4 regions of the Xanthobacter sp. AM11 genome follow, and region 1 is predicted to be linked to each of the others. Evidence: predicted binding sites of a transcription regulator. Region 1 holds the regulator's gene; each other region holds the start of a gene.

Region 1 (6,936 bases):
GAAGCGGGCACTTGAGCCCGCGCAGGTCCAATTCCAGCCCCACGGCATCCGGGCCGCCGTGGCCCGGAGCCTGCGCCGTCATGCGGCCTGGTCCCGCAGGCGGGCGAGGCTTTCCGCGCGGCCCAGCACCATCAGCACGTCGAAGATGGGCGGGGAGGTGGCCTTTCCGGTCAGCGCGGCGCGCAGCGGCTGGGCCACGGCGCCGAGCTTGACCCCGGCGGCCTCGGCATATTTGCGCACGGCGCCTTCGGTGGCCTCAGCGCTCCATTCCGCCGCCTCCAGCAGCGGCAGGAGGCGGGCGAGGTGGGCGCGGGCGTCGGTGGTGAGCAGCGCCGCGGCCTTGTCGTCCGGCTGGAGCGGGCGCTCCATGAAGATGAACTCGGCATTGTCCAGCAGCTCCACCACCGTCTTCGCCCGCTCCTTCAGGCCGGGCATGGCGGCGATGAGCTGGGCGCGGCGCTCGGGCGTCATGCGGGCGAGGCGGTTTTCCGCATCCGGCAGGTGGGGCACCAGCGCATCCACGGCGGCCATGAGATCGGCGTCGGAGGCGGCGCGCATGTACTGGCCGTTGAGATTCTCCAGCTTCTGGAAATCGAAGCGGGCGGCGGAGCGGCCCACCCGGTCGAGATCGAAGAAGGAGATCATCTCCTGCGTGGTGAACACCTCCTGGTCGCCATGGCTCCAGCCGAGGCGCACCAGATAGTTGCGCAACGCCGCGGGCAGGTAGCCCATGTCGCGATAGGCATCCACCCCCAATGCCCCGTGCCGCTTGGACAGCTTGGCGCCGTCCGGCCCGTGGATGAGCGGGATGTGGGCCATGCGCGGCACCTCCCAGCCCAGCGCCCGGTAGATCTGGGTCTGGCGCGCCGCATTGGTGAGGTGGTCGTCGCCGCGGATGATGTGGGTGACGCCCATGTCGTGGTCGTCCACCACCACCGCCAGCATGTAGGTGGGCGTGCCGTCGGAGCGCAGCAGCACCAGGTCGTCGAGATCCTTGTTGGGGAAGGTGACGGTGCCCTGCACCATGTCGTCGATGACGGTCTCGCCCTGCTGCGGGGCCTTCAGGCGGATGACGGGGGCGCGGTCGGCGGGGGCCTCGGAAGGGTCGCGGTCGCGCCAGCGTCCGTCATAGCGCGGCGGGCGGCCCTCCTTGCGGGCCAGCTCGCGCATCTCGTCCAGCTCCTGGGGGGTGGCGTAGCAGGGATAGGCATTGCCCTGCGCCAGCATCTCCTCCACCGCGGCGCGGTGCCGGTCGGCGCGGGCGAACTGGTAGATGGGATCGCCATCCCAGGTGATGCCGAGCCACTCCAGCCCCTCGATGATGGCGTCGATGGCCTCCTTGGTGGAGCGCTGGCGGTCCGTATCCTCGATGCGCAGCAGCATCTTGCCGCCGGTGTGGCGGGCATAGAGCCAGTTGAACAGGGCCGTGCGCGCGCCGCCGATGTGCAGGAATCCGGTGGGCGAAGGGGCGAAGCGGGTGACGATCTGCGACATGGGGCACTCGGCGGGGCTCGGTGCGCGGGGGCACGCGGGAAGGACGATCGCGGCGGACACGACGGGCGGGCGTGCCCGACGGCACGCGCCCGCAGGCTCCGTGGCACGCGGACCGGCTGCCGCCCGAAGGCGCCGGAACCGGAACGCGGCGTGGCACGCGGGAGGCGCCCGTGTAGCATAGGCGCCGGGCACAAGGAACATGGGCACGGGAGACCCGGGCGGCCATGGGCGCGGGGCAGCAGGGCGGCGAAGGGCAGGGCGGCAGGAGGCCGGACGGCGCGCGCGCCGCCGGCTCTGCCGCCGTCTCTGTGGGCGCACCGGCTTCGGGCACCATCCTGGACGTGGCGGGCGTGGCGGGGTTCGGTGCGGGCTGGCGGCCCGGCCTCCCGAGCCTGCGGCCGGCCCTGGCCGGCCTCGCCCGGCGGATCGGCGCCGATTTCTCGGCCGAGGCGACGTCGGGCCGGCTCATCCTCTGGCTGCCGGCAGCCTATGCGTTGGGAATCCTTTTCTATTTCGCCGCGGCGCGGGAGCCTTTCCTGCCGGCGGTGCTGCTCCTCACTTTGGCCCTTAGCGCCCTTGCGGTGGCGGCGCGGGCGCGGCCGGTGGCGTTCGGCGCGCTGGTGGCGCTGGCATCGGTGGCCGGCGGATTCGCCACCGGGGGCGTGCGCACCGCCTTGGTGGCGCGGGAGGCCATCGCGGCGCCGGCGGGTCCGGTGCGGCTCGTGGGCTTCGTGGAGAAGGTGGAGCATCGCACCACCGGCGACCGCATTCTGCTGCGGCTCGACGGCGGCGCCGTGCGCGGGCTTCATCCCGCCCCCGCTCTGGTCCGCCTCACTTTGCGCCGGGGCTGGGCGCCGCCGGTGGGCGCGCGGGTGAGCCAGCTCGCCCGCCTGCTGCCGCCCCTCGGTCCAGCCATGCCCGGCGCCCACGATTTCGGCCGCGGCCCCTGGTTTCGCGGCATCGACGCCGTGGGATACGGCCTGGGCCGGCCGAGGCCGGACCCGGGCGGCGCAGCGCCCGTGTCCGTCAAGCTGGCCATGCTGGTGGATGCCGCCCGCGACGGCCTCGCCCGCCGCATTCGCGCCTCCCTGACGGGCACGCCGGCGGAAATCGCCGTGGCCCTGGTGGCGGGGGACCGATCGGCCATCGCACCGGAGGTGGAAGAGAGCATGCGCGTGTCGGGGCTCACGCACATCCTGTCCATTTCCGGGCTGCACATGGCGCTGGTGGCGGGAACCCTGTTCGCGCTGGTGCGCGGCGCCCTGGCACTGGGGCCGGGGCTCGCCCTGGGCTTTCCCATCAAGTCCCTTGCGGCGGCGGCCGCGCTGGCCGGAAGCGCGGCCTATCTGGTGCTCTCGGGCAATGACGTGCCGGCCCAGCGCTCGTTCGTGATGACCGCCCTGGTTCTGGCGGGGGTGATGGCGGGGCGGCCGGCCCTCACCCTGCGCACGGTGGGCGTGGCGGCGGTGGTGGTGCTGGCCCTCACCCCTGAGGCGGTGCTGGAGCCGGGCACGCAGATGTCGTTCGCCGCCACCCTCGCCCTGGTGGCGGCCTATGAGCGGCTGCGGCCGCTGCGGGCGCTGCCGCGGCCGGATGGATTGGCGGGGCAGGCGGCGGTGTGGGTGGCGGTGCTGGTGGGCGGCACGGCGCTCACCGCCGTGGTGGCGGGGCTGGCGACGGCGCCCTACGGCATGTTCCATTTCCAGCGCGTGGCGCCCTACGGCCTCCTGGCCAACCTTGCCGCCATGCCGGCCGTGTCGTTCCTGGTGATGCCGTTCGGCCTCGTCGGCGTGCTCTTGATGCCGTTCGGGTTCGACCATCTCGCCTGGCCGGTGATGGGGCTGGGAATCGAGATCATGGTGGCGGTTTCCGATCATATCGCCGGTTTGCCGGGGGCGGACATGCGGGCGGCATGGGTGGGGGGCGCGACCCTCGCCGGCCTCAGCCTGGCGCTGCTCGGCCTGTGCCTCCTGCGCGGGGCGGCGGCGCTGGTGGCGCTCCTGCCCCTCGGCTTCGCCCTCGCCACCGCCGGTCCCGCCCCGCGGCCGGACCTGTTGGTGGCCAGCGATGCGCAGACGGTGGCGGTGCGCGGCGCGGACGGGCGGCTCTCCATCCTCGGGGCCCGCACCAACCGCCTGGTGGCCGAGCAGTGGCTGACCCGGGAGGGCGACCGCCGCACCGCCCGGGCGGGGGAGCTTGCCGCGGGATTCACCTGCGATGGGGAGGGCTGCACCGCGCCGCTGCCGGGGGGCGGCACGCTGGCCGTGTCGCAGCGGGCGGAAGGGCTGGAGGCGGACTGCCTGAACGCGCGCCTGGTGGTCACCCGCGAGACGCCGCCGGGCGACTGCCCGGCGCAGGTGCTGACGCCGGCGCTGCTGGCCCGCACCGGCACCCAGGCCTTCTACTTCCGCGACAATGGCTGGCACATGGAGCCCACGCGCACGCGCCGGGTGCAGCGCCCCTGGATGCCGCCCCTGCCGCCGGAGCCGGAGGCCACGGCAGCGCCAGACGAACCGGCGGAACTCGGGCCACCGGACGGGAGACCCGCGGAAAACGCGATGCAGGCGGACGCGTGGATGGAATGAGCCGGGAGCGGCGGGCGCCTCAGTAGCGGCGCATCAGCCCCACGAGGCGGCCCTGGATGCGCACGCGGTCGGGGCCGAAGATGCGGGTTTCATAGGAGGGGTTCGCCGCCTCCAGCGCGATGGAGGCGCCCTTCTTGCGCAGGCGCTTCAGGGTGGCCTCCTCGTCGTCCACGAGGGCCACCACGATGTCCCCGGTGTCGGCGGAATCGCATTTGCGGATGAGCACCGTGTCGCCGTCCAGGATGCCGGCCTCGATCATGCTGTCGCCGCGCACCTCAAGGGCGAAATGCTCGCCCGACCCCAGCATTTCCGGCGGGATGTTCAAATTGTGGCTGCGGCTCTGGATGGCGGAGATGGGGGTACCGGCGGCGATGCGGCCCATCACCGGCACCGTGACCGTCTGGCTGCCCTCCTCGTCCTCGGTTGCGGGGCGGACCCGCCCAAGGCTGCCCTCGATGACGGAGGGGGAGAAGCCGCGGCCGGCGGCGCGGGCGGAGGCGAGGCCGGGCGCCACGCTGTCCGGCAGGCGCACCACCTCAAGCGCCCGTGCGCGGTTGGGCAGGCGGCGGATGAAGCCGCGCTCTTCCAGTGCGGTGATGAGGCGGTGGATGCCGGACTTGGAGCGCAGGTCCAGCGCCTCCTTCATCTCGTCGAAGGAAGGGGGAACGCCGGTTTCCTTCAGCCGCTCGTGAATGAAGCGCAGAAGGTCGTATTGCTTGCGCGTCAACATTGTCCGCCCCCGTCTCAGCGCCTGTCCCGGCCCCGCAACCCACCTGCGGAAAACCGAAACAAATCATGAACACGTAATATCCGTTCCTTTTGTGTTCCGCAAGGGGTGAAGATGGCGTAAAGGCCGCCGCCGGCACACTTCAGTCGTCCAGCGGGATGATCTCGCAGGGGTCGCCGGCGCGGCCGGCCGGGGCGAAGGGCGGGCGGATCAGCAGGCAGTCGGCCGCCGCCAGCACGCTCAGCATGGCGCTGTCCTGGGAGGGGAAGGGCGTCACATGCACCGCGCCGTCGGCGGCGCGGGCCATGCGGGCGCGCATGAAGTCGCGGCGCACGTCATTGGCCGGCACATCCACCGCCAGCCGCGCCGGCGCGGTCTGCGGCCCGGGCGAAAGGTCTCCCTGCATGGCCCGCAGCAGGGGCGCCAGGAAGGTGAGGGCGCACACGTGCGAGGACACCGGATTGCCCGGCAGCCCCAGCACCCGCACGCCGGCGCGGTCGCCGAACATCAGCGGCTTGCCGGGCCGCAGCGCGATCTTGTGCACCGAGAGATCCACGCCTTCCGCGCGCAAGGCGGGGGCCATGAGGTCGTGGTCGCCCACCGAGGCGCCGCCGGAGGACACCATGAGATCGAATTCGCCGGACAACGCCCGCGCCACGACGGCGCGGATGGCGGCCAGGTCGTCCTTCACCAGGCCAAGGTCGGTCACCTCCGCGCCGGCACGCCGGGCCAGGGCCGCAAGGCCGAAGGCGTTGGACACCACGATCTCGCTGTCCGCCCCGGTGCCCTCACCCGGCAGCACCAGTTCGTCACCGGTCTGGATCAGCGCCACCCGCGGGCGGCGGGCCACGGGAAGCCGGGCATGGTCCATGGCGGCGGCGAGCATGATGTCGCGCCCGGTGAGGCGGCGGCCGGCGCGCAGGCCGGCGGTGCCGGCGGCGAAGTCGCAGCCCTTCAGGCGCACATTGCGCAAAGCGGCGGTGGGCTGGAGCGTGGTCACCACGTCGCCGTCGCGGCTGGTGTTCTCCTGGATCACCACCGTGTCGGCCCCCTCCGGCACCACGGCGCCGGTGAAGATGCGCACCGCCTCGCCCGGCCCCACGCGCCCGGCAAACGGCCGGCCCGCGGCCGATTCGCCGATCACGGAAAGCCGCGCCGGGATCTGGGCGATGTCGGCGCCGCGCACCGCATAGCCGTCCATGGCCGACATGTCGGCGGGGGGCTGGGTGCGCCGCGCGATGAGGTCGCGCGCCAGCACCCGCCCGGTGGCGGCCGAAACCGGCACCTCCTCCACCCCCAGGGCGGCGGCGCCGGCGATGACGAGGCCGGTGGCCTCCTCCACCGTCATCAGCGCCATGGCGCTGCGTCCATCTTCGGGGTGTTCACGCTCGTGCATCCTTCCATGGCTGGCGCGCCGCCTCACGCGGCCGGCGGATCGGCGCGGAAATGGCCGCTGCGCCCGCCGGATTTCTCCACCAGCCGGATGCCTTCAAGCCGCATGCCACGATCGGCGGCCTTGGCCATGTCGTAGATGGTGAGGCAGGCGACGGAGACGGCGGTGAGCGCCTCCATCTCCACGCCGGTCTGGCCGGTGGTCTTCACCCGCGCGGTCACCGTGAGGCCGGGCAGGGCGGGGGCGGCGGCGATCTCCACCTCCACCTTGGCCAGCATCAGGGGGTGGCACAGGGGAATGAGCTCATGGGTGCGCTTGGCGGCCATGATGCCGGCGATGCGCGCGACGCCGAGCACGTCGCCCTTCTTGGCATTGCCGGAAACAATGAGCTCCAGCGTGGCCGGCGCCATGACGACGCGCCCCTCGGCGAGGGCCTCGCGGGTGGTGGCGGCCTTGTCCGACACGTCCACCATGCGGGCGGCGCCCGTGTCGTCCAGATGGGTCAGGCTGGCCATGGCCGTGCGGTGCGCCCCGGAATCGCATTCAGATGTCGGGAAGATGGCGCCAGCCGCCGGCCCTGTCCACCTTGGGGCGCCGCTTTTTCCGGCGGCGGGGCCGGAGGCCCGCCCCCGCCGCGTCAGAGGGGAGCGCGCGTCAGCGCAGGCGGGTCCAGGTCTGCGTCTTGCAGAGCGGGGCCACCACGCATCCGCGCAGCTTCAGCGCATTGTCGCCATCAA
Region 2 (6,936 bases), 2.7 Mb from region 1:
TCGAGAAGCCCATGGCGGCATAGACATAGCCCTTGGGCACATGGGCGCCGAAGCCTTCCGCGATCAGCGTCATGCCGATCATGATGAGGAAGCCGAGGGCGAGCATCACCACCGTGGGATTGGCCTCGATGAACTTCGCCAGCGGATCGGCGGCGAGCAGCATGCAGGTGACCGCCGCAACCACGGCGATGATCATGATGGGGATGTGCTCCGTCATGCCCACGGCGGTGATGATGCTGTCGATGGAGAAGACGAGGTCGAGCATCAGGATCTGCACGATGGCGGCGGCAAAGCCGATGGTGACCTTGGCCTCGCGCACATCCTCGCTGTGGGTGCGCGGGTCCACGTTGTGGTGGATTTCCGTGGTGGCCTTCCACACCAGGAACAGGCCGCCGGCGATGAGAATGAGATCGCGCCAGGAGAAGCCCTGCCCGAGCACGGAGAAGATGGGCGTCGTCAGCTTGACGATGATGGCGATGGTGCCCAGCAGGGCGAGGCGCAGGATGAGCGCAAGGCCGATGCCGATGCGCCGGGCCTTGGTGCGGTGCTGGGGGGGCAGCTTGTTGGTGAGGATGGAGATGAAGATCAGGTTGTCGATGCCGAGCACCACTTCCATGGCCACCAGCGTCACCAGGGCCACCCAGGCGGCGGGGTCTGCGGCGAGTTGCAGGAGGTAATCCATCACGAGGCACCTTTGGTGGGGCGGTTGGTGGAGGAGGCGGCGGCGTCCGGCGGCGGGGCGTAGACCCGGATTGCCGCGGGGCGCACGGTGAAATGGGCGGGGGTGAAGGTGACGAGCTCGCCGTCGGTGTTCACCTCCCGGGGGCGGCTGGTGCGCACCACCACCTGCGTGGTGCGGAAGGCGCGCACGTCGTTCCACTGGCCCTGCGTGCCGCGGCGCAGGCTGGGCAAGAGCGCGAGGAGGCGCCACCAGTGGTCCACCTCCAGGCTGTAGAAATCCAGCCGTCCGTCGTCTGCCGTGGCGGTGTCGGCCACCGTCATGCCGCCGCCATAGTGGCGTCCGTTGCCGACGGTGACCTGCAGGGTGCGCACCTTTTCCACCGTTCCGTCATGCTCGATGAAGGCGGTGAACAGGCGGGACTGGACCAGCAGGCGGGCGGCGACGAGGGCGTAGCCGAGCACGCCGAAGCGGCGCTTGGCCTCCTGCGTGAGGGCGCGGGCGAGATCGGCGGAAAAGCCGATGCTCGCCACATTGAGGAAGGGATGCCCGTTCACCTCGCCCAGATCGATGGGCTGGTGCGCGCCGGTCACGATCAGCCGCGCCGCAGCCAGCGGATCGAGGGGGATGGCGAGGGTACGGGCAAAATCGTTGGCCGTGCCCAGGGGCAGGATGCCGAGGGGCAGCCGGGTGTCGGAAAGGCCGGCGGCGGCGGCGTTCAGCGTTCCGTCGCCGCCGCCGATGATGGCGAGGTCCACATCGCCGGCGCGGGCGCGGATGAGGTTGGAGAGGCCGGGGGCACCGGGCCAGGGCGTGTCCACAAGCTCAAGCCGTTCGGCCAAGAGCGCGCGCACGCGCTCCAGCGGCGCGGTGCCGTTTCGGGCACCGGGGTTGGCGAGGAAAAGGGCGCGGCGTCGGGGGAAAGGCGGTGCGGTCATGCAGCCGGACATGCGATCATGGAGGGCCTCTATCCCGGAGAGTGCTGAGCACGCGGTGATCCGACATCGCGCAGCGGGAGCGGCGCCAGAGGGGCCCGGATCGGTTCCGGTAAGGTAAGGGGTGTCCCGGCGCCGCCAAGGCGGTTGTGGCGGAATGTCGCAGATGCGCCGAGGGAGCGATAGGGGCGCGTTGCGGAAGGGGCCCAGGCGGTGGAAACGAAAAAGGGAGGAGAGCGGGGGCGTTGCTCTCCTCCCTCAGGTCCGATCAGCGCTTGGGTTGCGGTTCCAAGCGATTGACCGAACGGTTCGGTTCGATGAACATTGATTTAGCGCAGGACTTCGGGCATTGCAAGAGCGTACCGAACGGTTCGGTCAATTTTCTGTGGTGCAATGTGTGGCTGGCATGCAACGGCGGCGTCCCATGAGGGGGCGAACGTCATCGCAGCTTGCGCCGGGTCCCCGCCATCGCCCAAGAACGAAGGTGGGGGGAAGAGACGGTTGAAGATGAATGACGTGAGCTGTGACGCCGGCATTGCCGGACGGTTGGCGGACGGCCGCGATGCCGGGCACGGGGCCGGGCAGGACCCCGAAAAGCGCAGCCAGATCCTGGCCGGGGCGCGGGAAGTGTTCTTCGAGCGCGGCTTCGATGCCGCCAGCATGGGCGATATTGCCCGCGCCGCCGGGGTCTCCAAGGGTACCCTCTACGTCTATTTCGAGAACAAGGAAGATCTGTTTTCGGCGTTGGTGGACAGCGAATGCAGCGAGACAGCAGAACGCATGTTCGTGCTTGATCTTGCCGGGGAGGATGTGGAAGCCGTCCTGACAAAGCTCGGCTTTTCCTTCATCCAGGCGGTACTGCGCCCCAGCAACATTGCCTTGCTGCGCACCGTCATCGCCATTTCCAGTAAGTTTCCGAATATCGGCCGGCGCTTCTTCCAGGCGGGGCCGTGCGAGGGCATCAAGCGCCTGTCGGTCTATCTCGCCGCCAAGGTGCAGCAGGGCGTGCTGGAGATCGAGGACGTGGAGCAGGCGGCGAGCCAGTTCCTCACCCTGTGCAAGGACGGGGTGACGACCCCTGTCCTCATCGGCTCCAGCGACGCGCTCGATCCGGCAGCGGTGGAACGCTCCGTGAAGGGGGCTGTGCGGGTCTTCATGCGGGCCTACGGTGCCCGCACGGACCGCCAGCCGCAGCGCAATGCAGCGCGGCTGGCCGCCACCCTCTGGGCGCTCACGTGCCGGGGGCGTCCGGCACGGTAAGCCGCCCCTGCGGGTCGAACGGGAAGAATGGATTGTGGGCCACTTCCCACATATGCCCGTCGGGATCGGCGAAATAGCCGCTGGTTCCGCCCCAGAACACGGCCTGCGCCGGCTTCACCATCCGCCCGCCTGCGGCTGCGGCGCGGGCGATGACGGCGGCCACGTCCGCCGCCTGCGCGACATTGCACGCAAGGGTGATGCCGGAGAACCCGCCGGGCGCGCCGGCGTCCGGGATTGTCGCGTCCTCGGCGAGGAGATGGCGGGGATAGAGGCTCAGCAGCACGTTTCCGGCGACGAAGAAGGCGACGCTTTCGGCCGAGGCGTCGCGCCGCTCCAGCCCCATGGCGGCATAGAAGGCACAGGCCCGCACCAGGTCGCCGACGCCGAGGGTCACCAGGTGAAGGCCGAAGGCAGGGGCGGTGGCTGCGGGCATGGTGCTTCCTTTCTCGGCCTTGGTGGCCTGGCGGTACCGCGCGGGGCGCGGCGTCAATCGAACAGGCTGAGCTGCGCGGCTGCCGGCCTGGGGTGGCGGAAATGCTCGGTCGTCAGCTTCAGGGCGCGTCCGCCGAGGCCGAGCCGGCGGGCCGCGATCTCGAAGCGGCGTCCCACCGTCCAGGCATAGGGCCCCTCGCCCCGCTGGCGCTTGCCGAAGGTTGAATCATAATCCTTCCCGCCGTGCATCTGGCGGATCAGCCCCAGCACATGCCGCGCCTTGTCGGGAAAATGGGCCACCAGCCATTCGCGGAACAGGTCGGCGATCTCCAGCGGCAGGCGCAGCATGACATAGCCGGCCTCGCTGGCGCCAGCGGCCTTTGCGGCGTCGAGGATGCGCTCCAGCTCCATGTCGTTCAGGGCCGGAACCAGCGGCGCGGTGAGCACCGCCGTGGGAATGCCGGCATCGGCAAGGCGGCGGATGGTGCCCAGCCGCACATGGGGGCTGGCGGCGCGGGGCTCCATCATCCGCGCCAAATGCGGGTCCAGCGTGGTGACCGAGATGGCCACCTTGACGAGGCCGCGCTCCGCCATGGGACCGAGGATGTCGATGTCGCGGGCGATCAGGCCCGATTTGGTGACGATGCCCACCGGGTGCCCGAAATCCGCCAGCACCTCCAGGATGCGGCGGGTCACCTCGTAGCGCCGCTCGATGGGCTGGTAGGGGTCCGTATTGGTGCCCATGGCGATGACGCGGGGCCGATAGGAGGGGTGCGACAATTCGCGCGCCAGCAATTCCGGCGCGTCGGGCTTCACGAACAGCCGCGTCTCGAAATCAAGCCCGGCGGAAAGGCCGTGATAGGCGTGGGTGGGTCGGGCGAAACAATAGACGCAGCCGTGCTCGCACCCCCGGTAGGCATTGATGGACCGGTCGAAGGCGACGTCGGGGGACTGGTTGCGGGTGATGACCGTGCGCGCGCGCTCCTCCGTCACCTCGGTGCGGAAGGGGGGCAGGTCCTCCAGGCTCTGCCAGCCGTCGTCGAACACCAGCCGCGCCGCCGGCTCGAACCGGCCGGAGGTGTTGGAGAGCGCGCCGCGGCCGCGACGTCGCGCCGCATCCACGCGGGTCTCGCCTTCGTCCGCCCCGGACCCGGGGGCGATGTGGGGGGCCGGCACGGCCACCCGGTCGGCGGCGAGGTCCGGCACCCGCTTGGCGCGGGCAGTGCGTTTTGGTGCGTGGCGGTCGGGGGTTGCGTCCGGCGTCTCGGTCCGGGCCGGCCGCTTGGCGCGCGGCATCTCGCCGGCAGCTGCCGGCTCACGGCGCGCAGCGGGCGGGCGCGGGGGCGGTGAGGGAGAATCGAGGCGCAGGTTCATGCCCGAAAACTACCACCGCAAAAGAAACAAAACAAGAACATCGTTCCCGGTTTATTCCTTGTCCCCGGCCGCTGCAGATCATCTGGAATATTGTACGCCAAAGGGCAGTTGCCAGATATTTGCATCTCCGGTAAACGCCAAGGGCGACGCTGAGCGAAGGGGGAAAAGATGGCTGAACACGCCACGATCGAATACGCCATTGCCGACGGCAACGATTACGCCGAGCACGAGCGCACCTACGCCCTTTTCACCAGCCTGGCCAAATGGGGCACGATCGGTGCCGCGGCCTTGCTCGTCCTCATGTGGATCTTCCTCCTCTGAGCCCGGACGGGCCAGAGTAACGGAGACATCTCTGATGAAAATCGCTGTCCCCGCCGAGGTAGATCTCGGCGAGCCGCGGGTCGCTGCGACTCCGGATACGGTGAAGCGTCTGCTCGCTCTCGGCGCCACGGTGGCGGTCGAGACGGGTGCGGGCGTGAAGTCCGGCATCCTCGATGCCGACTATGTCGCTGCCGGCGCCACCATTTCGCCCGACGCGGCGGATGCGCTCTACGGCGCTGAAGTGGTACTCAAGGTTCGCCGTCCGACGGAAGCCGAACTTTCGTTGTACAAGCCCGGCGCGCTGGTGCTCGCCATCATGGACCCCTACGGCAACGACGCGGCCCTGGCGGACCTTGCCCGCTTCGGGGTCTCGGCCTTCGCCATGGAGCTGATGCCCCGCATCACCCGCGCCCAGGTGATGGACGTGCTGTCCTCCCAGGCCAACCTTGCCGGCTATCGCGCGGTCATCGATGCCGCCGCGGAATTCAACCGCGCCCTGCCGCAGATGATGACCGCCGCCGGCACTGTTCCGGCCGCGCGCGTCTTCATCATGGGCGCGGGCGTGGCGGGCCTGCAGGCCATCGCCACCGCGCGCCGCCTCGGCGCCATCGTGACCGCAACCGACGTGCGCCCCGCCGCCAAGGAGCAGGTGGCCTCGCTGGGCGCCAAGTTCATCGCGGTGGAGGACGAGGAGTTCAAGCAGGCCGAGACCGCGGCCGGCTACGCCAAGCCCATGTCGGCGGAATACCAGGCCAAGCAGGCCGCCCTCGTCGCCGAGCACGTGAAGAAGCAGGACATCGTGATCACCACCGCCTTGATCCCCGGCCGGCCCGCGCCGCGCCTGATCTCGGCGGCGATGGTGGCCTCCATGAAACCGGGTTCGGTCATCGTCGACCTCGCGGTGGAGCGCGGCGGCAACGTGGAAGGGGCGGTGCCCGGCCAGGTGGCGGAGATCGGTGGCGTGAAGATCGTCGGCCACCTCAACGTGCCCGGCCGCATCGCCGCCTCCACCTCGCCGCTCTATGCCAAGAACCTCTTCAACTTCTTCGAGACCATGGTGGACAAGTCCACCAAGGCGCTCGCCGTGAAGTGGGACGACGATCTGGTCAAGGCCACCCTCCTCACCCGCGACGGCGCCGTCGTGCATCCGAATTTCGCACCCAAGAATGAGGGAGCGGCCTGATGAATCCCGCCTCTGCACAGACCGCGGCGGATGCCGCGAGCCAAGCCCGCGTGGCTGCCGAGATCGCCCGGGAGGCGGCCCTGGCCGCCCAGATGTATGCCGACCAGGCGGCCACCGCCCTCGGCGCCGCCGCCCATGCGGCCACCGGCGGGGCCATCGACCCCTTCGTGTTCCGCCTCTCCATCTTCGTGCTCGCGGTGTTCGTGGGCTATTACGTGGTGTGGTCGGTCACCCCGGCGCTGCACACGCCGCTGATGAGCGTGACCAACGCCATCTCCTCGGTGATCGTGGTGGGCGCGCTGCTGGCGGTGGGGGTCACCACGGTCGGCGATTCCAGCCACGCCTGGGGCGCGCGCATCTTCGGCTTCATCGCGCTCATCTTCGCCTCGGTGAACATCTTCGGCGGGTTCATGGTGACCAGCCGGATGCTCGCCATGTACTCCAAGAAGAAGTGAGGCGGGGACCATGAACGCGAACCTCGCCGCCCTTCTCTACCTCGTCGCCGGCATCCTGTTCATCCTGGCGCTGCGCGGCCTCTCCCATCCCACCACCTCGCGGCAGGGCAACCTGTTCGGCATGGTGGGCATGGGCATCGCCATCCTCACCACCCTCGCCCTGTCGCCGCCATCCGACCTGTTCGGCTGGGTGCTGGTGCTCGCCGGCATCGCCATCGGCGGCGGCATCGGCGCGGTGGTGGCCAAGCGGATCGCCATGACGGCGATGCCGCAGCTGGTCGCCGCCTTCCACTCGCT
Region 3 (6,936 bases), 2.6 Mb from region 1:
CACGTCGATCTTGTTGCGCAGGATATAGGTCCACACCCCGTGCCAGAGCAGCTCCACCGTGCGCTTGTTGCGGTAGGGCTTCAGCACGCAGGAGCGGCCGAGCTCCAGGAACTTGAGGTCGGGGTGGGCGGCGATGACGGAACTGACGTCGAATTCGCCCTGGGTGTAGAAGCCGCCGTGGCGCATGGCCACTTCCTGGCGCAGCAGGCGGTAGGTGCCGACCACCTTGGGCTTGCGCCGGCCCAGCACCATCTTGCCCGCATCGTGGTCGAGCACGAGGATGTGCTCGCAAATGGTGTCGAAGCTGTCCATGTCGCGCCGGGCGAGGCGGGTGGGGCCATCGGGCACCGCGGACATTTCCTCGTAGAACACCTTGTAGCGCAGGCGCTGGGCGCGCCGCACGTCGCGCGCGGTGCGGGCGAGCCGCACTTCCAGGGCGCCGAGCCGGCCAAGCACCAGGCCGTCGTCGTCCGGCGGCAGGGCGTCCCGGTGGCGGATGCCCGAATAGGCGCGGAAATCGGTGACCAGCTTCTGCGGCGCGGGGAAGGGGGGCTTTGCGGCAACGGCCTTGGCGGCCGCGGGCCGGTTGGCGATCCCCTTGGCGCCGAGCTTCTCGAAGAAGGCGGGAAAGGGCGAATCGGGAGCGAACAGGGGCGGCCGCGGGACGGCTTCCCCCTCGGCGCGGCGGGGGAAGCCGTCGCGTGCGAAATCCTTGGCGAAGTCGCGCGCCACGTCCATCCCGCGCTCGAAGAGGGCGGGAAGGTTGAAGCCGGGGTCCGTTTGTCCGGTGCGTTTCATTGCAACGACCCCCTCCCCGGGCCGCCGCTGGCGGGTTTCGCGCCGCTCTCCGACCCCGGCACGCCATGCGCCGGCGAACCGTGAACGGGCGGTGCTCCGCCAAGACGATATGTTGCGCGTTGACCGACGTCGCCGGTGGTCTGTGCCATCCCTGGCCGGCCATGAGCCAGCCTCAGGATGTGACCGCAACCAACACCATAGTTTTCCAACGCCTTTGTGACAATGGCCGCACCGGCGCGGCGGGCCGCGTCGCCTTGCCGGAGGGGGAGGGCGATGCTAACGGCAGCCCACGCGCCATGATGGTGCGTGGGCTTACCGGGGGTGATCATGACGACAATCCGTCGAATGGCGGTGACGGCGGTGCTGGGGGCGAGCCTGTGCCTGCCCATGTCCGTGGCGGTGAGGGCACAGGCACCGGCGCGGCCGACGCCGGTCGAGGTGGACCAGGTGATGGTCCAGGGCGCGGGGATGGTCACCGTGCTCACCTACAAGGCGCAGTTCGTCTCGGCCGATCCGGCCAGCCGCCGCATGGTGCTGGAGGACCCGAGCGGCCGGCGCTGGGCGGTGATCGCGCCGCTGCTGCTGGGCGACCTGAGCTATTTTCGCAATGGCGAAACGCTGATCATCCGCGTGGCGCCGGGCGCCGTTACCGCCCTCGGCAAGGCGCACCAGGGCCGGCCGGGCGAGGTGATGAAGGAGGTGGCCATCAATGCGGGGCTTCCGGGCTGGCCCGAAGGCTTCGGCGTCCGCGAAGTCACCCTCACCACCATCTTCGTGGATGTGAACAAGGCGGCGGGCACCGTCACCTTCGAGGGGCTCGACGGGGCCGTGCGCACGGTGAAGGCGGCCAACGACAAGGTGCTCGCCGACCTGCAGAACGTGCGGCCGGGCGACCTTGCACAGATCACCTATCTGGAAGGCCTTGCCATCAACGCGATCCGCTGAGGCCGGGCCGGCGGGGGATGTTCCGCTCTCCTGGGCGTCGCGCGCCCGGGGTGGTGGCGCGGACCCCTCGCCCCCGGCAGGGGCCGCTGCCTGCGGCGCCGGCATGGACATCTTGCCGGTGCCGGTGTCAGGCCGCCGCCCGCGGCCGGTCGGCCGCGGCGCGATAGGCGAGGGCTTCGGCCAGGTGCCGCCGGCCCACGCCTTCGGCACCGTCGAGGTCGGCGAGGGTGCGGGCCACCTTCAGCACCCGGTGATAGCCTCGGGCGGTGAGGCGCATGGCGTCTGCCGCATCCTTCAGCAGCGCCGCGCCGCCGGCGTCGGGCCGGGCCACCTGGTCCAGCAGCGGCCCGGAGGCCTCGGCATTGGTTCGCACCCGCGGATGACCCAAGGCGGCATAGCGCTCTGCCTGGATCTCCCGCGCCATGGCGACCCGCGCGGCCACCTCCGCGGAGCCCTCGGTCGGCGTGGGCAGAACCAGATCGGACGCGGATACGGACGGCACCTCCAGATGCAGGTCGATGCGGTCGAGGAAGGGCCCCGACAGCCGCGCCTGATATTCGTCCGCGCAGCGCGGCCCGCGCTTGCAGGTGAAGCCGGGCTCTCCGGCCCGCCCGCAGCGGCAGGGGTTCATGGCCGCGATGAGCTGGAAGCGCGCAGGATAGGTGACGCGGTGGTTGGCCCGGGCGATGAGCACCTCCCCCGTCTCCAGCGGCTGGCGCAGGGAATCGAGCACCTGCGGCGAGAATTCCGGCAGTTCGTCGAGAAACAGCACGCCATTGTGCGCCAGCGACACCTCGCCGGGCTTGGCCTTGGCGCCGCCGCCCACCATGGCGGCCATGCTGGCGGAATGGTGGGGCGCGCGGAACGGGCGGCGGTCCATGAGGGCGCCGTCCTCGATCCGCCCAGCCACCGAGGCGATCATGGACACGTCCAGCATCTCGGCCGGCGACAGCGGCGGCAGGATGGAGGGCAGCCGCTGGGCCAGCATGGATTTGCCGGCACCGGGCGGCCCGACGAAGATGAGATTGTGCCCGCCGGCGGCCGCCACCTCCAGCGCCCGCTTGGCGGTTTCCTGTCCCTTCACATCCCTGAGGTCGAGCATGGCTTCCCCGGCCGGCTTCATCCGTGGTTCGGGCCGGCCCATCACCTGGCGGCCGGACATGTGGTTGGCGAGCTGGACCAGGGAGGCAGGAGCCAGGATCTCCATCTCCGGGCTGGCCCAGGCGGCCTCCGCGCCGCACGGCGCCGGGCAGATGAGGCCATGGCCGCGGGCATTGGCGCCGATGGCGGCCGGCAGCACGCCGGCCACGGCGGCGATGGCCCCGTCCAGCGCCAGTTCCCCCACCACCGTGAACCCCATGAGTGCATCGGGCGGAATGGCGCCGATGGCGGCCATGAGGCCGAGCGCGATGGGAAGATCGTAGTGGGAGCCTTCCTTGGGCAGGTCCGCGGGCGCGAGATTGACCGTGATGCGCCGGGCCGGAAGGGCCAGGCCGGAGGCGATGAGGGCGGCGCGCACGCGCTCCTTCGCTTCGGTCACCGCCTTGTCCGGCAGGCCGACGATGGTGAAGGCGGGCAGGCCGGCCGCCACGTGCACCTGCACATCCACGGGGCGGGCCTCCACCCCCTCGAATGCCACCGTTGCCACCCGCTGGATCACTGCCCTGCCCCCGCCGAACCCAACCGCAACCCACGGTAACGGAGCCGGGCATCGGCCGCAAGAACGAAAGCGGAACAATTTATGTTGCGCCCGCCTTTCGGCTGGCTATGCTGCGGCGGCTGCGATGCGGGAGACAGGCCATGACGGCGAGCGGCGGAAGCGGGCCCTTGAGCCATGAAAGCCATGTGGCGCAGATGTTTGGCCCCCAGGCTGCGGCCTATGTGGCCAGCGCCGTCCATGCCCGGGGGGCGGACCTGGATGCGCTCGGCGCCCTTCTTGCCGAGGTGCGTCCGGCGCGCCTGCTGGATCTCGGCTGCGGCGGCGGCCATGTGAGCTTCTGTGCCGCCCCGCTGGCGGGAGAGGTGGTGGCCTACGACCTCTCCGCCGACATGCTCGCGGCGGTGGAGGCCGAGGCGGAGCGGCGCGTCCTCGGCAACATCCGCACCCGTCAGGGGGTAGCGGAGCAGCTGCCCTTTGCCGACGCCAGCTTCGATGTGGTCGCCTCGCGCTTCAGCGCCCACCATTGGCGCGACGTGCCGGCGGCGCTGCGGGACGTGCGCCGCGTGCTGAAGGACGGCGGCCTGGCGGTGATGATGGACGTGGTGGCTCCCGACTGGCCGGTGGCGGACAGCTTTCTGCAGGCGGTGGAGCTGCTGCGCGATCCCTCCCATGGGCGCGATTACAGCGAAGCGGAATGGGTGGCCTTCGCCGAAGCGGCGGGGCTGCGGCCCATGCGCCTGGCGCGGCGGCGGCTCAGGCTCGAATTTTCCGCCTGGGTGGCGCGCATCCGCACACCGGAGCTGCACGTGGCGGCGATCCGCTCCCTGTTCGCCGGAGCGGCCGCCGACGTGGCGGCGCATTTCGAGGTCGAGGCGGACGGCTCCTTCACCCTCGATACCATGACGCTGGAACTGGAGGCGGGTTGAGGGCCGCGGCCGCCGGCCGAAGGATCAGCCGGCGCGCTTTTCCTCGATCCGGTCCCAGATCTGCGCGGCGATGTCCGGCCCGCCGAGGCGCTTGATGGCGCGCAGGCCCGTGGGGGAGGTCACGTTGATCTCGGTGAGGTTGCCGTCGATCACGTCGATGCCCACGAAGATGAGCCCCATCCGCTTCAGGGACGGGCCGATGCGGGCGCAGATCTCCAGCTCCCGGTCGGTGAGGTCGGTGGGGCGCGCCGCGCCGCCGCGCACCATGTTGGAGCGCAGGTCGCCTTCGCTGGGCACCCGGTTCACCGCCCCCGCCGCCTCGCCGTCTACGAGGATGATGCGCTTGTCGCCATGCTTCACCGCCGGCAGGAAGCGCTGGATCACCCAGGGCTCGCGGAAGGTGGTGGAGAACAAATCGTAGAGCGAGCCGAAATTGAGGTCGTCGGCGGCAAGGCGGAACACGGCGGCGCCGCCGTTGCCGTAGAGCGGCTTCATCACCACGTCGCCGAACTCCGCGCGGAACGCCTTGATTTCCTCAAGGTCGCGGGAAATCAGGGTGGGCGGCATCAACTCGGGAAATTCGGTGACGAAGATCTTCTCCGGCGCGTTGCGCACATAAGCGGGGTCGTTCACCACCAATGTGCCGGGGTGGATGCGCTCCAGCAGGTGCGTGGCGGTCACATAGGCCATGTCGAAGGGCGGGTCCTGGCGCATCAGCACCACATCCATCTGCGACAGGGCGATGCGCTGCTTCTCCCCCAGGGTGAAATGCGCCCCCGCCTCGTCCTTCACCGCCAGCGGCTCCACGGTAGCGAAGATGGTGCCGTCGCGCATGGCCATGCGGTCGGGGGTGTAGTGGAACAGCGCATGGCCCCGGGCCTGTGCTTCCAGCAGAAGGGCGAAGGTGGAATCGCCCGCAACGTTGATGTTGGCAATGTGGTCCATCTGGACCGCGACCTTGAGGGCCATGGCAATCTCCGGCGCCCGGCTGGGGCTTCGCCTTTATCTACAGCCGCCGGGCGCACCCCGCCACCCGCATCAGGTCTCCAGCTCGAACGCCCCGGCGAGGTGCTCGGCCGCGCCGGTGCGGGCCAGCAGCACCACGTCGAAGCGCATGTCCAGATGGCACAATTCAGGGTGCGCGGCGAGGAAGGCCTCGGCGGCGGCGGCAATGCGGCGGCGCTGGCGCGGCTGCAGCGAGAAGGCGGCGCCGGCCAGGTCCGCCCGCAGCTTCACCTCGCAAAACACGAGAAGATCATCCCGGCGCACGATGAGGTCGATCTCCCCCGCAGGGGTGCGCACCCGTTGCGCCAGAACGGCGAAGCCCAGTGCGGTAAGCAGGGCCGCCGCGCGCGCCTCCGCGGCGAGGCCGCGCGCATGGGCCGCCCGGCGCTTCAGCTTGTCCGGGGGCGCCGGTTCAGTCATCGCCGTCGGGCGGGGCGGTGCCGGCGCGACCTTCGGTCAGGGCGAGGGCGCGGGCGTAGACCTCCCGCTTCGGCCGCCCGGTCAGGCCGGTGACGGTGGCCACCGCATCCTTCAGCGAGCTGTCCTTCAGGGCGCGGGCAAGGGCTGCGTCCACCGCGTCGTCGCCCGCGGCCTCCTCCAGCGGCGGGCCGATGACGAGCACGATCTCGCCCTTCGGGGCGTCCGCGGCCGCATAATGTGCCGCGAGGGCGGGAAGATCGCCCCGCCGCACCTCCTCGAACGCCTTGGTCAGCTCGCGGCACACGGCCGCCCGGCGCGGCCCGAGGCGCTCGGAAAGGTCCAGCAGGCTGTCGGCGAGGCGCGGGCCGGATTCATAGAACACCAGCGTGGCCGGCACGGCGGCGAGGGTGGCGATGCGGTTCTTCCGCTGCCCGCCCTTGGCCGGCAGGAAGCCGTCGAACAGGAAGCAGTCGGTGGGCAGGCCGGCGGCCACGAGGGCGGCGAGCACGGCCGAGGCGCCGGGCACCGGATGCACCTTGTGGCCGGTCTCCGCCGCCTCCACCACCAGCTTGAAGCCGGGGTCGGACACCAGCGGCGTGCCGGCATCGGAAATGAGGGCGACGCGATGGCCGGCGGCAAGGCGGGCCATCAGCTTCGGCCGCGCGCTGGCGCCGTTGTGGTCGTGATAGGGCACGAGGGGCGTGGCGATGCCGTAGCGCTCCAGCAGCCGGCGGGAGATGCGCGTGTCCTCGCAGGCGATCACGTCGGCTGCGGCGAGGGTCTCCAGGGCGCGCACCGTCACGTCGCCGAGGTTGCCGATGGGGGTGGCGACCACATGAAGGCCCGGTCCGAGGGACGGGGCGGCGATCACCGTTCCGGCGAGCTGGAAGGTGCGCCGCCCGCTCGGGCGGGCGTCCGCATCCGGGGCGGCGAGGTCGGGCAGGGTGGCGTGCTGTTCGTGCGGCGGCTTCATGGGGTCACCATAGTCCCGGCTGCGGGCGACGGAAACGCCCCCGGCACTGTGTCTGCGGAGGTTCACGCCATCCGGCGCGCCGCCGCCACCACCGCCTGGCCGAAGGCGAGGCCGCCGTCATTGGCCGGCACCTGCGCCGGCACCAGCGGGCGCAGGCCGCGGGCGCGCAGGTGCTCAACGGTCGCTTCCAGCAGCCGCGCATTCTGGAA
Region 4 (6,936 bases), 1.1 Mb from region 1:
CCCACGCCATCGAGACCCACCGCCTGAGCCGGGAGATCATCGCCACCGGCCTTGCCAACGCCATCGTCAACCAGGGCGGGCCCTCCTGCCTCGCCCGCATCGCCGACCAGACCGGCGCCGATGCCGCCACCATCGCCCGCGCCTTCGCGGCGGTGCGCGACAGCTACCACCTGCCGGAGCTGACCTGCGCCATCGACGCCCTGGACAACCGTGTGGACGGCGCGGTCCAGCTCTCCCTCTACGGTGCGGTTCAGGACCTGGTGGTGGGGCGCACCATCTGGTTCCTCGGCAATGTGTCCTTCGCCGACGGCATCGCCGGGGTGGTGGAGCGCTATCGCTCCGGCATCGCCGCGGTGGCGGCGGCGCTGGAAGAGAGCCTGCCCGAGGCGTGGCGCGCCCCCCGCGAGGTCCGCATCGCCGAGTTGATGGCCCAGCGGGTGCCGGAGGATCTCGCCCGGCGCCTCGCCTTCATGCCGGCCATGGCGGCGGCCTCCGACATTGCCCTCCTGGCCGAAACCACGGGCAAGGCCATTCCTTCCGCCGCCAGCACCTTCTTCGCCGCCGGGCGCTATTTCGGCATCGATGGGCTGCTGACGCAGGCCCGCACCATCGTCGCGCCGGACTATTACGACCGGCTCGCGCTGGACCGCTCCCTCGCGCAGCTGGAGACCTTCCTGCGCCGCATCACCGAACAGATGCTGCAGGAAGATGCGGCGGGCGAGGCGGCGGTGGAGGCGTTCGTGGCCGCCCGGCGCGACGAGGTGGAGCGCATGCGCCGCACCGTGCGGGACATCGCCGCCTCCGGCCTCAGCCTCTCCAAGCTGACGCTGGCGGCAAGCCTGCTGGGCGATCTCGTGCAGCGCTAGGGGTTCGACCGCGACAGATGGAGCCCATCTGTCGCGACCAGGTCGAACCACAACGCCTTGATCCACCAGAGCACGCGTGGACGGAACAGGCCGTTGCCGGTGGTCATGCGCCGGCACCGACCGCACCGGCACCCAGCGCCGGCACCTGCGGGGGCCGACTTCAGGGCCGCGCGGGCGTCACGCGGGCGCCCGTTCCGCAGGCGGGGTGGCGACCTGCGGCGCAGCATTGCTTTCCTCCGGCCACGGCGACTGGAGCGGGGCGCGGATGACCCGGAGGGCACCGCCCCTGATCCGCACGGTGATATCCTCGCCCTCGCGCAAGAGGCCCTCCCGCGGCGCCTTGCCCTGTGGCGGGGTGTGATTCTGTTCGCCCCGGTCGGCCACCACGATCCGAAGGTCGCGCGCCGCGCCCGCCGCGCCTTCATCCGCCCTGCACCGGCGCAGGGCATCGGCTGCGCCTTGCGATCCACCGGCGCAACCCGCCAGGCATCACCAAGACCCCGGGGGCCGGCGCCCCCAACCCGCGGCACATCGCCGCCCCCTCCGCCTTTCACGCTAGGTAAATATACATGACATTAAAGTTGGCATAAAAATACCTCAACATTGCGCCGATTCTGTATCGCAAATTTGCAATTGTTCGTCCGGTGGGTGACTGGATATGCTTCCTTCTCTGCGCCGCATCGCACAACTCAATTCGAGCATATTTGTACCCTACGCGGCAGGGCGCCTTCGGAGCCCTCTGAAAACCTGGGTCTTAATCGCCCTGCAAAGGACTCCGCGCACATTTTCGGAACTCTACTGGCGCTCCGGCTGGAGCGACACAAGGCGCAACCTTCTGTATACGCTGATGATACTTGGCCGCGAGAATTTCATCGAGCGACGGGAGGCCCCGAAGAACGAAGTCGTCTATGCGCTGACGCCGCAGGGTGCCGACCTCGCCGATCTCGTCGCCGCCGTGCACGACTGGGTGGAAGGCTGCGAGATTCGATCCCGGAGCTTCCCGCTTCGCGCCGACCTTCATGCATCATCAGCCGGCCCGCACCTGCAGGGTGCCCGCAGATGTGGCGGGCGGTCTCGTCGCGGCGGTCGAGTGACCGCAGGCCCGGGCACTCGACCGCAACCCACGGGTGCCCGAGTTCACGCACGGGCCTGCGGCGCCGCAGCCGAGGATTTCCGCCCGGCCGTGCTTCCCTCCGTCCATGGGGCCTGCCACTCTCGGGCATGGCCTCCCCCACCACAGACCTTCCGGCAGCGCTCCCTTCCGCCCGAACCGCCGCGCGCCGCGCCGTGTTCGGCTGGATCCTGTTCGATCCGGCGTGCCAGCCCTATTTCACCCTCATCACCACCTTCATCTTCGCCCCCTATTTCGCCTCGGCGGTGGCGCCGACGCCGGCGGACGGGCAGGCCCTGTGGGGCTTCGCCACGGGCGCCGCCGGGCTCGTCATCGCTTTGTGCTCGCCGGTGCTGGGCGCGGTGGCGGACGCGGCCGGGCGGCGCAAGCCCTGGATCTTCGTGTTCGGGCTGATGCTGATGGCCGGGGCCGGCCTGCTGTGGTTCGCCGAGCCGGGCAACACCGCGCGCATCCCGCTCATCCTCTCGGCCTTCGCCCTCGGCACCATCGGCGTGGAATTCGCCACGGTGTTCAACAATGCCATCATGCCGAGCCTGGTGGCACCGGAGCGCCTCGGGCGCCTGTCCGGGGCGGGGTGGGCCGCGGGCTATTTCGGCGGCCTTATTTCCCTGGTGCTCATGCTCGCCTTCTTCGCCACCCAGCCGGAAACCGGACTGACCCTGCTGGGCCTGCCCCCGGCATTCGGCCTCGATGCCGCCGCGCGGGAGGGGGACCGCTTCGTCGGCCCCTTCACCGCCCTGTGGTTCGCCGTTCTGGTGCTGCCCATGTTCGCCTTCGTGCCCGATGCGCCCAGGGCGCTGCCGCTGAAGGCGGCGGTGAAGGCGGGCCTTGCCGAGATGCGGGCGCTGCTGCCGAAACTGAAGTCGCGCCCGGTGCTGGCCCGCTTCCTCCTCGCCAACATGGTCTATGCCGACGGGCTGGTGGCCCTGTTCGCGTTCGGCGGCATCTATGCGGCCGGCACCTTCGGCTGGGGCTCCATCGAGATCGGCATCTTCGGCATCCTGCTCACCCTCACCGGCACCGCGGGGGCTCTGGCGGGGGGCTGGCTGGACGACCGGCTGGGCTCGCGCGCGGTGATCCTCGCGGCGCTGGGCACCCTGCTTTTCGCCGCCATCGGCCTGTTGTCGGTGGACCGCGACGCGGTGCTGTTCGGCCTGCTGCCCACGGCGCCCGGAAGCGGCCTGTTCGGCACCGTGCCGGAGAAGGTCTATGTGGGCCTCGGCCTGCTCATCGGCCTGATGGCCGGGCCGCTCCAGGCGGCATCGCGCACCCTTCTGGTGCGCCTCGCCCCGGCGGAGAACCTCGCCGAATGCTTCGGCCTGTTCGCCCTCTCCGGCAAGATCACCTCCTTTGCCGCGCCCACCTCGGTGGCGGTGGTGACGGCCGCCACCGGCAGCCAGAAGGCGGGGGTGGCGGTGCTGGTGGTGTTCTTCAGCCTCGGCGCAGCCCTGGTGGCGGGGGTGCGGGAGCACCGGCCCGCCGGCCGGTGACGGGCGGGTCCGGCCCCTCCACAGGGCCAGGCCCCTCCCGGCCTTGCCCCGGCCGGCGGGGCGCGGGACAAGGGGGGCGGGACAAGGGGGGCGACGAGGATTGACGCGCTCCGGCTCGTTGCGTTCGCACACGGCTTTTCACGCTCGAAGATGCTTAGAAAGGAAGGACGCCATGACGCTCCGCTCCATCCGCTTCAATCCCGCGCCCGCGCTGGAAAAGGCCGCCACCACGGTCCACGAGTGGTATCAGGACCGCACCGGCGCCTTTTCCGCCGGCTTCTGGGCCTCCGAGCCCTCCGAGATCGAGGTGAGCTATGACGAGGACGAATTCTGCGTCCTCGTCGAAGGCACGGTGGAACTGACCGATGCGTCAGGGCACACCGAGACCTACGAGGCAGGCGCCGCCTTCCTCATTCCCTCCGGCTTCAAGGGCATCTGGAAGAGCGTGACGCCGGTGCGCAAATTCTATGTGGTGCACCTGCCGAAGGCACCCGCCGCCTGAGCCGGCCTTCCTCCCCCGGCTTCAACCTGCGCTCCAGCTGGAGCACCAGCTGCATCACCGCCTATGGCAACAAGCCGCTCAACGAGAAGAATTATCTCTGCGGCTGCCAGTGAGCCAGCGCGGCGGGCACAGCGCACATCCACCCGGCGAAAGCCCGCCACCGGCGGGCTTTTCTGCGCCGGCCGGCGGGTCCGTGTGCCGGACCGGACGGGCATCTGAAACGGCAGCGCTCGCAATCGAGCCCCTGCGGTGCCATTTTGTTCTGCAAGAGAATCATATCGCTGAATCAGATTGGTGATTCAACACTGCAGGCTCACGTCCCGAGACCCCCCGTTTTGAACACGCCCTTCGACCCCCGCCGCCGCGACCCCCGGCAGAATGAGGCCGCCCCCGCGCTTCCCGGCCTCAAGCCCGGCGGCATCGCCGCGCGCGCGCGCGCCGGCATCGCCCCCGCCGCGCCGGAAGGCTCCTATCTCGCCGGGCTCAACCCGGAGCAGCGCGAGGCGGTGGAGACGCTGGAAGGCCCGCTCCTGGTGCTGGCCGGCGCCGGCACCGGCAAGACACGGGTGCTCACCGCCCGTGTGGCGCATATCCTCTCGCAGGGCCGGGCCTTCCCCTCGCAGATCCTGGTGGTGACCTTCACCAACAAGGCGGCGCGGGAGATGAAGGACCGCATCCACGCCATGGTGGGCGACCAGATCGAAGGCATGCCCTGGCTCGGCACCTTCCATTCCATCGGCGTGCGCATCCTGCGGCGCCACCACGAGCTGGTGGGGCTGAAATCGGGCTTCACGATCCTCGACACCGACGACCAGATCCGCCTGCTGAAGCAGTTGCTGGCCGCCGAAAACATCGACGAGAAGCGCTGGCCGGCGCGCCTGCTCGCCTCCACCATCGACAGCTGGAAGAACCGCGGCCTCTCGCCGAAGGACGTGCCGGTGGGCGAGGGCGCCGTCTTCGCCAACGGCAAGGGCGGCATGCTCTATGCCGCCTATCAGGCGCGGCTGAAGGCGCTGAACGCGGTGGATTTCGGCGATCTGCTCCTGGAAGGCATCCGCCTGTTCCGCGAGAACCCGGACGTGCTCGCCGAATATCACAAGCGCTTCAAGTATCTGCTGGTGGACGAGTATCAGGACACCAACGTGGCGCAGTATCTCTGGCTGCGGCTGCTGGCGCAGGGCTCGAAGAATGTGTGCTGCGTGGGCGACGACGACCAGTCCATCTATGGCTGGCGCGGCGCCGAGGTGGACAACATCCTCAGGTTCGAGAGCGACTTTCCCGGCGCCAAGGTGATCCGCCTGGAACGCAACTACCGCTCCACCGGCCACATCCTGGCCTCCGCCGCCCACCTCATCGCCCACAATGAGGGGCGGCTGGGCAAGACCCTGTTCTCCGAGGGCGAGGAGGGCGAGCACGTCACCGTCACCGGCGCCTGGGATTCGGGCGAGGAGGCCCGCGCCGTGGGGGACGAGATCGAGGCGCTGCAGCGCGCCGGGCATCCCTTGCGGGAAATCGCCATCCTGGTGCGCGCCTCCTTCCAGATGCGCGAGTTCGAGGACCGCTTCGTCACCCTCGGCCTGCCCTACCGCGTCATCGGCGGCCCGCGCTTCTACGAGCGGGCGGAAATCCGCGATGCGCTGGCCTATCTGCGCTGCGTGAACTCGCCGGCCGACGACCTAGCCTTCGAGCGCATCGTCAACGTGCCCAAGCGCGGCATCGGCGATGCCACGCTGAAGCAGGTGCACGACGTGGCCCGCGCCGCCGGCCTGCCCCTGCAGGAAGCGGCCCGCGCCCTCACCCAGAGCGAGGAGCTCAAACCCAAGGTGCGCGCCACCCTGCGCGGCCTCATCGAGAGCTTCGATCGCTGGCGCGAGCAGGCGCGCACCCTCTCCCACACCGAGCTGGCCGAGATCGTGCTGGACGAGAGCGGCTACACCGAGATGTGGCAGAAGGACCGTTCGGCGGAAGCGGCGGGGCGGCTGGAAAACCTGAAGGAGCTGGTGCGCTCCATGGAGCCGTTCGAGAATTTGCCCGGCTTCCTGGAGCACATCTCCCTTGTCATGGATGCCGACAACGGCGCCGGCGAGGATGCGGTTCAGGTGATGACCCTGCATTCCGCCAAGGGGCTGGAGTTCGACACCGTGTTCCTGCCCGGCTGGGAGGAGGGCCTGTTTCCCCACCAGCGGGCCCTGGACGACCAGGGCAAGGCCGGGCTGGAGGAGGAGCGCCGCCTCGCTTATGTGGGCATCACCCGCGCCCGGGCCTCGGCCCGCATCTGGTTCGCCTCCAACCGGCGCATCCACGGCATGTGGAATTCCACCGTGCCCTCCCGCTTCCTGGATGAGCTGCCCGATGCCCATGTGCGGGTGGAGGAGAGCCGCGGCGGGGCGGGCTGGGGCGGATCGAGCTATGGCGGCAACAGCTATGGCCAAAGCCGGTTCGACCGGGCCGAGCCGTTCGCCGCCTCCTCTTATTCCACCCCCGGCTGGCAGCGGGCGCAGAACCAGCGCGGGCGCGAGGGCGGGTCCGGCGGCGGCTTCTCGGAACGCGGCGGCGCGCGCTATGATGCCGGCGCCTCCGGCCGGCGCGGGTCCATGGTGATCGAGGGCACGCTGATCGCCACCTCCACCGGCGCGCCGTCCGCATTCAAGACCGGCGAGCGGGTGTTTCACATCAAGTTCGGCTATGGCGAGATCACCGGGATTGATGGCAACAAGCTCACGGTGCAGTTCGACAAGGCCGGAGAAAAGCGGGTGATCGAAACCTTCGTGGAGAAGGTCTGAAGGCCCGCGCCGTGCGTATGACCACTGCAGGGGCCGGTCAGGCGCCGGTGGCCGTGGCCGTTATGCCTGGCACGAGGCCCTGTTTCGCCTGTAGAGTTCCGCTGGCGCCTTCGTCCCCTGCTTCCCCTGTTCCCGGGATGCTTCGGCGAACGCCCTCTCCCGC

What was found. Region 1 encodes LexA, which represses DNA repair genes until DNA is damaged. Its sites were predicted from a motif close to TGTTCNNNNTGTGTTCNG; they were not measured.
Region 2: the regulator LexA is predicted to act here: its motif matches at 4,703-4,720, upstream of ACI7BZ_RS02800 (PA0069 family radical SAM protein).
Region 3: the regulator LexA is predicted to act here: its motif matches at 3,463-3,480, upstream of ACI7BZ_RS03605 (YifB family Mg chelatase-like AAA ATPase).
Region 4: the regulator LexA is predicted to act here: its motif matches at 4,238-4,255, upstream of ACI7BZ_RS20360 (ATP-dependent helicase).

What each region holds. Positions count from the first base shown of each region.
Region 1 is NZ_JBLAOA010000001.1:3,328,428-3,335,363, reverse strand. Features, by position in the region: gene ACI7BZ_RS15240 (sulfurtransferase TusA family protein) at 1-82, opposite strand, end outside; gene gltX (glutamate--tRNA ligase) at 79-1,494, opposite strand; gene ACI7BZ_RS15230 (ComEC/Rec2 family competence protein) at 1,719-4,079, shown strand; gene lexA (transcriptional repressor LexA) at 4,099-4,809, opposite strand; gene ACI7BZ_RS15220 (molybdopterin molybdotransferase MoeA) at 4,949-6,163, opposite strand; gene moaC (cyclic pyranopterin monophosphate synthase MoaC) at 6,226-6,714, opposite strand; gene ACI7BZ_RS15210 (DUF2147 domain-containing protein) at 6,854-6,936, opposite strand, start outside.
Region 2 is NZ_JBLAOA010000001.1:581,699-588,634, reverse strand. Features, by position in the region: gene ACI7BZ_RS02820 (TerC family protein) at 1-682, opposite strand, end outside; gene ACI7BZ_RS02815 (lipid kinase) at 682-1,617, opposite strand; gene ACI7BZ_RS02810 (TetR/AcrR family transcriptional regulator) at 2,131-2,874, shown strand; gene ACI7BZ_RS02805 (VOC family protein) at 2,846-3,307, opposite strand; gene ACI7BZ_RS02800 (PA0069 family radical SAM protein) at 3,361-4,602, opposite strand; gene ACI7BZ_RS02795 (aa3-type cytochrome c oxidase subunit IV) at 4,849-5,001, shown strand; gene ACI7BZ_RS02790 (Re/Si-specific NAD(P)(+) transhydrogenase subunit alpha) at 5,036-6,184, shown strand; gene ACI7BZ_RS02785 (proton-translocating transhydrogenase family protein) at 6,184-6,639, shown strand; gene ACI7BZ_RS02780 (NAD(P)(+) transhydrogenase (Re/Si-specific) subunit beta) at 6,650-6,936, shown strand, end outside.
Region 3 is NZ_JBLAOA010000001.1:751,007-757,942, reverse strand. Features, by position in the region: gene olsB (l-ornithine N(alpha)-acyltransferase) at 1-798, opposite strand, end outside; gene ACI7BZ_RS03610 (hypothetical protein) at 1,126-1,743, shown strand; gene ACI7BZ_RS03605 (YifB family Mg chelatase-like AAA ATPase) at 1,871-3,403, opposite strand; gene ACI7BZ_RS03600 (class I SAM-dependent methyltransferase) at 3,544-4,329, shown strand; gene gshB (glutathione synthase) at 4,354-5,298, opposite strand; gene ACI7BZ_RS03590 (YraN family protein) at 5,368-5,754, opposite strand; gene rsmI (16S rRNA (cytidine(1402)-2'-O)-methyltransferase) at 5,747-6,727, opposite strand; gene hypF (carbamoyltransferase HypF) at 6,790-6,936, opposite strand, start outside.
Region 4 is NZ_JBLAOA010000001.1:4,432,676-4,439,611, forward strand. Features, by position in the region: gene ACI7BZ_RS20340 (NAD-glutamate dehydrogenase) at 1-866, shown strand, start outside; partial or broken gene ACI7BZ_RS20345 (hypothetical protein) at 1,525-1,827, shown strand; gene ACI7BZ_RS20350 (MFS transporter) at 2,088-3,488, shown strand; gene ACI7BZ_RS20355 (cupin domain-containing protein) at 3,661-3,990, shown strand; gene ACI7BZ_RS20360 (ATP-dependent helicase) at 4,326-6,773, shown strand.